DNA from 2 places in the Microbulbifer sp. 2205BS26-8 genome. Region 1 is predicted to be linked to the other one. Evidence: predicted binding sites of a transcription regulator. Region 1 holds the regulator's gene; the other holds the start of a gene.
The links. The regulator PhoB, encoded in region 1, activates phosphate uptake and scavenging genes when phosphate is short. The targets are predictions, from matches to a motif close to TGTCATAAANNTGTAACA.
Positions count from the first base shown of each region.

Region 2: Q5Y71_RS02840 (porin) is a predicted target of PhoB. The motif match lies at 2,620-2,637, and genes of this name have one in related genera.

Region 1 is NZ_JAVAMR010000053.1:3,288-7,707, reverse strand. It holds gene Q5Y71_RS14290 (chorismate lyase) at 1-379, shown strand, start outside; gene ubiA (4-hydroxybenzoate octaprenyltransferase) at 415-1,257, shown strand; gene phoB (phosphate regulon transcriptional regulator PhoB) at 1,366-2,070, shown strand; gene phoR (phosphate regulon sensor histidine kinase PhoR) at 2,208-3,542, shown strand; gene Q5Y71_RS14270 (hypothetical protein) at 3,571-3,930, opposite strand; gene Q5Y71_RS14265 (DUF938 domain-containing protein) at 3,946-4,420, opposite strand, start outside.
Region 2 is NZ_JAVAMR010000005.1:43,897-48,316, forward strand. It holds gene Q5Y71_RS02835 (bifunctional 2-methylcitrate dehydratase/aconitate hydratase) at 1-1,383, shown strand, start outside; gene Q5Y71_RS02840 (porin) at 1,520-2,494, opposite strand; gene Q5Y71_RS02845 (DNA internalization-related competence protein ComEC/Rec2) at 2,827-4,420, shown strand, end outside.

The sequences.
Region 1 (4,420 bases):
CAGCCGAGCGCTAGTGCGCGAAGTGCTGTTGTACGGTCTCGGCCATCCCTGGGTCTTTGCACGCAGCATCCTGCCTTTGCGCAGTCTGCAGGGCAAATCCCGCAACCTGCGCAGTCTGGACAGTCGGCCGCTGGGGGAATTGCTGTTCAGCGAGCCCGGCATTCGCCGTGGCAATATGGAGTTCAACCACCTGACACGCAACCCCTGCCTGCAACTGGCAGCACTCGATAGGGAGAGTGACAATGCCTGGGGGCGCCGCTCCACATTCTGGCTGCGGGACAAGCCACTGCTGGTAGCCGAGACTTTTCTCTCGAGCTTCCGGCCCGACGGGCCGCCCAGCAGGGCCACCGCATCCAACGACAGAGAGAATCCGCCTTGATCAGCGAATATCTTGCACGGCGCTGGCCCGCTGTGATGCCCTACTGGCAGCTGGCACGTATGCACAAGCCCATTGGCATACTGCTACTGCTGTGGCCCACCTGGTCCGCGCTGTGGCTGGCCGCCGGCGGTTGGCCTGGATTGCACCTGTCAGCCGTGTTTACGCTCGGGGTGATCCTGATGCGCGCAGCTGGCTGTGCGGTCAACGACTTCGCCGATCGTGAAATTGATCGCCATGTGAAACGCACAGCTGGGCGTCCGCTCGCCACCGGCAGTGTCTCCCCCCGTGCGGCTCTGGGGCTATTCGCCGGACTCAGCGCTGTGGCTTTCGCGTTGGTGCTGACTACCAACACACTCACGATAACCCTGTCGCTGCCGGCCCTGGGGCTCGCTTTTTGCTACCCCTTTGCCAAGCGTCACACCCATCTGCCGCAGGTAGTCCTGGGGGCCGCTTTCAGTATGGGTATCCCCATGGCGTTTGCCGCGGTCAGCGGCGAAATCCCCCCCCAGGCATGGCTGTTGTACACAGCAAACCTGTTGTGGACCCTGTGCTACGACACCTTCTACGCGATGGTGGACCGCGACGACGATCTGAAAATCGGGGTGAAATCCACGGCGATCCTGTTTGGCGACATGGATAGGGCTTTGACTGCAACCCTGCAGCTATTGGTATTGATCGCTCTTTTGTTCCTCGGTCAGCGCTTTGGATTGGGCACCGTCTATTATTTGGGTTTGGTCGCTGTGGCGATACTCTTCACCTACCAGCAGTGGCTGATTCGCAAGCGGGAGCGGGTTGCCTGTTTTCAGGCTTTTCTCAACAATAACTGGGTGGGTTTGGCTATTTTCATGGGTATATCAATGCAATACCTGCTGAATTAGCCCAGCATTGGGAGCCTGGGGGAGATCGTCATATATTTGTCATACTATTCCCGTTTAATCCCCGGCGGTGATGGGAAATCCTGACAACAGAGCGGAAATAGCAGACAAATGCATAGTAAAACGATCCTGATTGTCGATGATGAGGCCGCGGTGCGCGATATGCTGCGGGTGGCACTGGAAATGGCGGATTACCGTTGTCTGGAGGCGGAGAATGCGCGCGAGGCCCACGCTCTGGTTATCGACGAAAAGCCGGACTTGATTCTGCTGGACTGGATGCTGCCGGATGTGTCCGGGGTGGAACTGGCCCGGCGTCTCAAGCGCGACGAACTGACCACTGCCGTGCCCATTATCATGCTCACCGCGAAAGGCGAGGAAGATAATAAAATCAAAGGGCTAGAGACCGGCGCGGACGACTATATTACCAAGCCCTTCTCCCCCCGCGAACTGGTGGCCAGACTGAAAGCGGTGTTGCGCCGCGCTGGCCCGGCCACTCCCGAGGACCCCCTCAGCGCCGGGCATCTGGTACTGGACCCTCTCAGTCACAGGGTCACCATCAAGGGCCAACCGGTCGATATGGGCCCCACCGAATTCCGCCTCCTTACTTTCTTCCTCTCCCACCAGGAGCGCGCCTATACCCGCACCCAGCTGCTCGACCATGTCTGGGGTGGTAATGTCTATGTGGAGGAGCGCACCGTGGACGTACATATCCGCCGCTTGCGCAAGGCCCTAGCACTGGACCGCCACGACCGCTATATCCAGACGGTGCGGGGCACCGGCTATCGATTTTCTGTGCAAACTGTTGAAAAAGTGTGACAATTTCACAGGGCAGACACTGGTGCCCGCGGAATCCCCACCGATACGCCCATTGCTCAGCGGGCGGATTCCCAGAGGTGATTCAGTTGGGGAGGAAACGATCCCCCCTGTTGTCCGTTTGGTAACACGACTTGGCTATGTTTGATCGCAGTATTGGCGAGTTTTCGCGTTTTGTCCTTATTGCCCTGGGCTGCATCATCCTCAGTTTCATCTGGGGCAACTGGTCGATTGCCCTGATCGCGGGCCTGGCTGTCTATCTGGTATCGCTGTTGTGGCAGCAGCATCGCTTCAATCGCTGGCTGGCCGGTGGCCGGCGCGGCCCGCCGCCCTCCACCTTTGGCATCTGGGGGGAGATCTACGACGATTTCTACCGTATACAGCGCCGCCACCGCCGTGAAAGACAGAAATTGCACGCCATGTTGCGCCGGGTACAGGACAGCACCAATGCCCTGCGCGAGGGCATAGTGGCGTTGGAGAACGGCGATAATCTGGCTTGGTGGAACCCCGCCGCCGGTGAACTCCTCGGCCTGCAGGCCAGTGATACCGGACAGTCGCTGGTCAACTTTGTGCGTGACCCCGGCTTTGTCAGTTACATGCACAGCGACGCCGGGGAAGTGCGGGAGCCCCTCACCCTGCCAGCCCCCGGCAATGAGGCCCTTCTACTTCAGCTGGAAGTCACCCGCTACGGCCAGAATGAAGCACTGGTCATTGTTCGTGATATCACCCGCCTTCGCAATTTGGAACAAATGCGCCGCGATTTCGTCGCCAATGTTTCCCATGAACTGCGCACGCCCCTGACTGTGATCACCGGCTACCTGGAAACCCTGCAGGGCAGTGATGTGGCACCGCCAGCCTGGCAGCGACCATTGGCGCAAATGGAGGAGCAGGCCGCGCGCATGGCGGCACTCGTCAACGATCTGCTGCTGTTGGCGCGCCTGGAGACCTCTGAGTGCAAGATTGGTGATGTGCCGGTGGATGTACGCGAACTGATAGGGCGGGTTGCGCGGGAGGCGCGCAGTTTTACCGGCAGTCGCCACAAGGTCTTGGTACAGTGCGAAGCCGACAGCCGCATCCGTGGCAACGCCGGCGAGCTGCACAGCGCCTTCGCCAACTTGGTGCTCAACGCCGTGAAGTACAGCCCGGCGGGGGGGACAATTCAGCTGCGTTGGTGGCAGGACCGTCGTGGTGGTCATTTCAGCGTACAGGACCAGGGCATTGGCATAGATCCGGTACATATTCCCCGGCTGACAGAACGCTTTTACCGGGTCGACCCCGGTCGTTCGCGGGGCAGTGGTGGGACCGGGCTGGGATTGGCGATCGTTAAGCATGTACTGCTGCGCCACTGTGGCGAGATGAGCATAGAGAGCACCCCCGCTCAGGGCAGTACCTTCACGTTGCACTTTCCCGAGCACAAGTTGACCGCAAAACCCGTCCACACACCGGAAGCCAGCGAAGAGATGGCCAACACCTAGCGCGGCTTTCCCTAGCCACAGAGAGCAATTACTTCAACTCTTCCAGCTTCACCTGCTCACCATTTTTCGTGTAGGTGATGTTGTCGTCATCGTCAACCGGAGTAGCCTCCCTGCGTAGAACCAGGTGATGGAGTTGCAGGTCTGCGTCGCGCAGCAACAAGTGCTCATTGCCGTCATCATCGGTGGGTAGTGGTTTACTGCCCAGCACTGCATCGCGCAGGGCACGCAGGCGGGGCACGTCCCGGTAGCGATTCAGGTCGTTGGACAGATGTGTTTTTATGCGTTCACTCTCGTGCAGGGTGGCGGCGGTCTCGCGGTATTTGGCAAAAAAGAACACAGCGCCAATAGCACAGACGACAATGACCGATATTTCAAACCATGCAGGCATAGTGACTCCTTGTTATCATTCTCTGCACCAGACCACCAGTTGGTTGTTGGCCGGCAGATAGTTTAACTCTTCGCGCTTGAAGCCCGCATCTGCAGCCAGTTGATCCAGCCACTCGAGGGCGCGAATACCACTTAGGGGATTGCGCGCTTTTAACCAGAGATCAAAATCGGCATTACTGGGTCCGATAAACGCCCCGGCAATTTTCAAGGGGCCGTAGACAATCAAAAGTCCGCCGGGCTGCAACACCGACGGCAACCGTTGAAAAAAGTGCTCCACAGACTCTCCAGGCATAATATGTAGGGTATTGGCGGTAAAAACCGTATCGACACTCAGCGCAGGCCAGGGCGTATCGACATCCAGGGCCAGGGGGTCACACAGATTGTCGGCAGGGGCACTGGCGAGCCAGGCGCGGACCCCGGGCAACATTTCCTCCCGCTCGGAAGTCTGCCACACCAGGTGTGGCAGATGTGGAGCAAAGTACACTGCGTGC
Region 2 (4,420 bases), on a different contig from region 1:
TGGGATGCAGCACGCTATTGCCTGATGGATGCCCTTGGCTGTGCACTGCTGGCGTTGCGTTTTCCTGAATGTACCAAGTTGCTGGGCCCTGTGGTGGAAGGAACCTGGGTACCTGGTGGCGCGCGAGTGCCGGGCACCCGGTTGCAACTGGATCCAGTGAAAGCGGCCTGGGATATCGGCTGTACAATACGCTGGCTGGATTTCAACGATACCTGGTTGGCCGCGGAATGGAGTCATCCCTCCGATAACCTGGGCGCCATACTCGCGATGGGCGACTTTCTGTCGCGGGAGCAGTTGGTGCAGGGCGGCCCCCAGATGTCGATGCAAACAGTGCTTGAGGCCATGGTCAAAGCCTACGAGATTCAGGGTGTACTGGCGATCGCAAACAGCTTTAACCGTGTTGGCCTTGACCATGTAGTCTTGGTGCGGGTAGCTTCAGCGGCGGTCACGGCCTGGATGAAAGGTGGCAGCCGGGCGGAAATAATGTCGGCAGTATCCCTGGCCTGGGTAGATGGCAGCGCCCTGCGTACCTACCGGCACGCCCCCAATACCGGTTCACGCAAGTCCTGGGCAGCGGGAGACGCTGCATCCAGGGGGCTTTGGCTTGCGCAGATGGCACTGCGTGGGGAAATGGGCGTTCCCACCGCACTCAGTGCAAAACAGTGGGGTTTTTACGATGTCTGTTTTAGCAAAACCAATGCGGATCAGAAAGTGAAGGTGGAGGGAGACAGGCAGTTTCTATTTTCCCGCGGCTATGGGTCTTATGTGATAGAGAACATTCTGTTTAAGGTTTCCTTTCCGGCCGAGTTTCACAGCCAGACTGCCTGTGAAGCAGCCATTGTCCTGCACCCACAGGTGGCTGAAAGGCTTTCGGAGGTTGACAGGATTGTGGTGACAACGCAGGAGTCAGCGATTCGTATTATCTCCAAACGTGGCCCATTGACGAATACGGCGGATAGGGACCACTGTCTCCAGTATGTGGTTGCGGTGTCGTTGTTATTGGGCAATCTGCAGGCTGAATACTACGAAGATGATTTCCATAGGGCGCATCCGGAAATTGATGTGCTGCGCGACAAAATGTCGGTGATTGAAGACGGAGGCTACTCAAGGGATTACCTGGACCCGGACAAACGCTCTATTGCCAATGCAGTGCAGGTTTTTTTTCGGGATGGCAGCTCGACAAAAAAGGTCGAGGTGGCATATCCCATTGGACACCGCCGTCGCCGGCAGGAGGGAATTCCCCTGCTGGAGCATAAGTTCCGCCAGAACCTGGCCTCACGCTTTCCTTCGGGCCAAGTGGAGAAGGTTCTGGCGTTATGCCAGGATCAGCAACGCCTTTGCAGTCTGCCGGTACATCGCTTTATGGATTTGTTGGTGATTTAGTGGCCCGTGTTGTCAGCGGTGAAAGGACTGGCAAGCGAGTCTTCAAACGGCGGCCAGTGGCCGCCGTTTGAGTACTCACAGGGTAGGGTGATCAGATAGTCCTTCCCACTTGGAGTCGACAGCATGGCAAGCGCGCCTAGAATTTGTACTCGGCGCCGATGCCTGCGTAGTTGCGGTCGTAGCCAGCCTCTGCACTTTCGTCAGTGTAGAAACCAAAAACCTTGGCCGCGCTGCTGAACTTGTAGTCGACCCCAAGGCTATAGGTTTTACCGTCCTCTTTGACAATGTCGGAATGGCCGTATTGGGCTTTCAGGGTCCACGGCTCAATCTTGTAGGCAACAGAGCCCATCCAACCGTCCTGGCGGCTACCGTCAGCCTTCTCCTGGTCTTCGAAAAGGGCACCAACCTGCAGGGAGCCAATATTGTATTGGGCGACGAAGCGCTGAACGTCACGGTCATTCTCTTCAACATCCTGGTCAACGGCGTAGGCCAGGTAAACACCGTTGTTGTCGTAAGCAATCGAGACGGAAACACCGTTTTCCCGTGTGATTTCCCTGAGTATTTCATCCCCGGCTTCATCCAGGCCGATTACCTCATAGCCAATGACTGCGTCTTTGTGGCTGATGTAAGCGGCAGAAGCTTTAAAGCCAGCGAAAGACGGAGTTGTGTACTGAAAGCTGTCTGTTTCGCGGTTGTCGCTCTTGGTAATCAGACTCTTGATGTCGCCCTCCAGGTCGTTGAACAGATCCACTTTCTTTTGGGCAACTTTTAGGGGGGTGTCAAACTTGCCGGCGATAACCTGGCCGAAACCGCCCTCCAGGCCAGCGTAGATATTGCGTTGGGAAAAGGTATCTTCGGCATCGCCGTCCATATCCACTTCGTATTCCATACGGTAGATACCCTTGATACTCTCCGTCAAAGCGATTTCACCCTTCACGCCCAGGCGGGAGGCATTGCTCTGGACGTCGGTGGCAGAGCCATCTCCCTCGTCGAAGGAGTGCAGAGTGACATTGGCTTTGCCGTAAAAATCCACTATTTCGCCTTCGTCCTGAGCAATGACCACAGTGGGGATCAGGGTAACGATGGCCAGAGAGAGCGCAGTCTTGTTCATAATCGTCTCGCACAGTTTATGGTTTTGGGCAGAGGGGGTCTTTTCGTTCACTTGTATTGGCGCCCCCTCAATCTGGTGCGGATTCTGCGTCCTAAATATTACAAAAATGTTAAACATGGCACTTTTTTTAAAATAATATGACTGATAAGTGTCATTCAGAGGTGCTAATGTCGCCGGGCGGCAGTAATAAGGTAACGATACCCCGTTTCTTTTGCCTCGCTTGTACCTGTGTTGGGTTTCTAGCTATCCCAGGCTTGATGCAAGTGCGCATGGGGGATACCGCCTGTTGATGTGAAGGCATTGAATCGGGCGGGCGCTGCGGGGAAATGGATATGCCTTATTTGTGGAGGGTATCTGGTGAGAAACAACTCTGGGGTCCCACCCTGCTGCTCTGGTTATTTTCACTGTCCATCATAGGCCTTGGTTGCCTTCCTGAACTGCCTGAAACAGGGCTGCTGCTGGGCGCCTATGTGGCATTGGCCCTGGTACTGCTGATATGGCCTCGCTACAGGCCCGCACTGATACTGCTGGCAGCTTCCCTTGCCGGTGCCGGCTGGGGCTTGTGGAGCAACCAGAAAGCGCTGCAACAACGCCTGCCCATTGAGAGACATGGCTCCGACCATCTGCTCCGAGTCCAAATCGTATCCCTGCCGGAAATCCGCTCCAGTACCGGCGATCAATGGGGCGGGTCGGTGGCAGGCAGTGTGCGTTTTCAGGCGGTGGTTTTGGGGACCCCTGCGGACACAGGGCGAAGCCCGGTTGCAGCGGGTAGCCTCTTGTATCTCACCTGGTATCGTGTCGATGCCGACACTCTGCCCCGACTGCGCGGCGACAGCCGCTGGTTGTTGCCGGTGCGCCTGATGCGCCCGCGGGGCAGTGTGAACCCTCACAGTTTTGATTTTGAGCAATGGCTTCTGCAACGGGGGATATATGCAACGGGCTATGTGCGTCCTGGAGATGCGACCCCGCTGTGGTTGGGGCAGGGTACGGGAATCGTGTCGCTGCGTGGTGTGCTGCGCGACAGGCTGCACGCACTGCCGGTGGGGCGGACAGCACTGATCAGTGCGCTGTTGCTGGGCGATCGCAGCGGTCTTGTTCAGGCGGATCGAGATCTGCTGAAGCGGACCGGTACAGCGCATCTGCTAGCGATTTCCGGGCTGCATGTGGGAATGGTCGCGGGATTTCTATTGCTTTTCGGTCATGGTATTGCCCGGGGCGCCGGTATTTTGACAGGCACCACCCCCGCTGTCCTGCCTGTGGTATTGGCTCTGGCGGGCACCCTGATCTATACCCTGCTAGCCGGTGCGCCCCTCTCAGCGCAGAGGGCGTTGGTGATGACCTGGGTCTTGCTGCTGGGTTGGCATTGGCGGCGTCGTATAGGTGCCGGCATTGCCTTTGCCCTGGCACTTGCCCTGGTGCTAGTCCTGCAGCCGCTGGCTTTTTACGCAGTGGGATTCTGGTTGTCGTTCAGTGCAGTCGCAGCCCTGCTGTTGGGTTTCAGGGGGCGCTTGGCACTGGGACCTGTGCCGGTATCGACTTCCCAGGTGTCGGAAGCAGAGGCCTATCCCGCAATGCAACCCCTGTGGCTCACCCATATTCTGCAGCTGTTGCGCAGCCAGTGGCTGGTAGCTCTGGGATTGATTCTGCCTTCGGCAGTCTTTTTCTCCGGTTTCAGTGCCGGCGGTATGTTGTTTAACCTGGTAGCGATTCCCTGGTTGGGTGTGCTTATCCTACCTGTGCTGATGTTGGGCGCTCTGTTGATGGAGACGGGCTTAGGGCTTCTCTGTTTCAGGTTTGCCGGCTGGCAACTGGACCTTTTGATAAGGTGCCTGGAGACAGTGGATCGCCTGCTGCCCAGTTGGCAGACCCTGGCGGCGCCGCACGACCCAGTACTGCTGGCGGTTGCCGCGCTGGGTGTACTGGTGC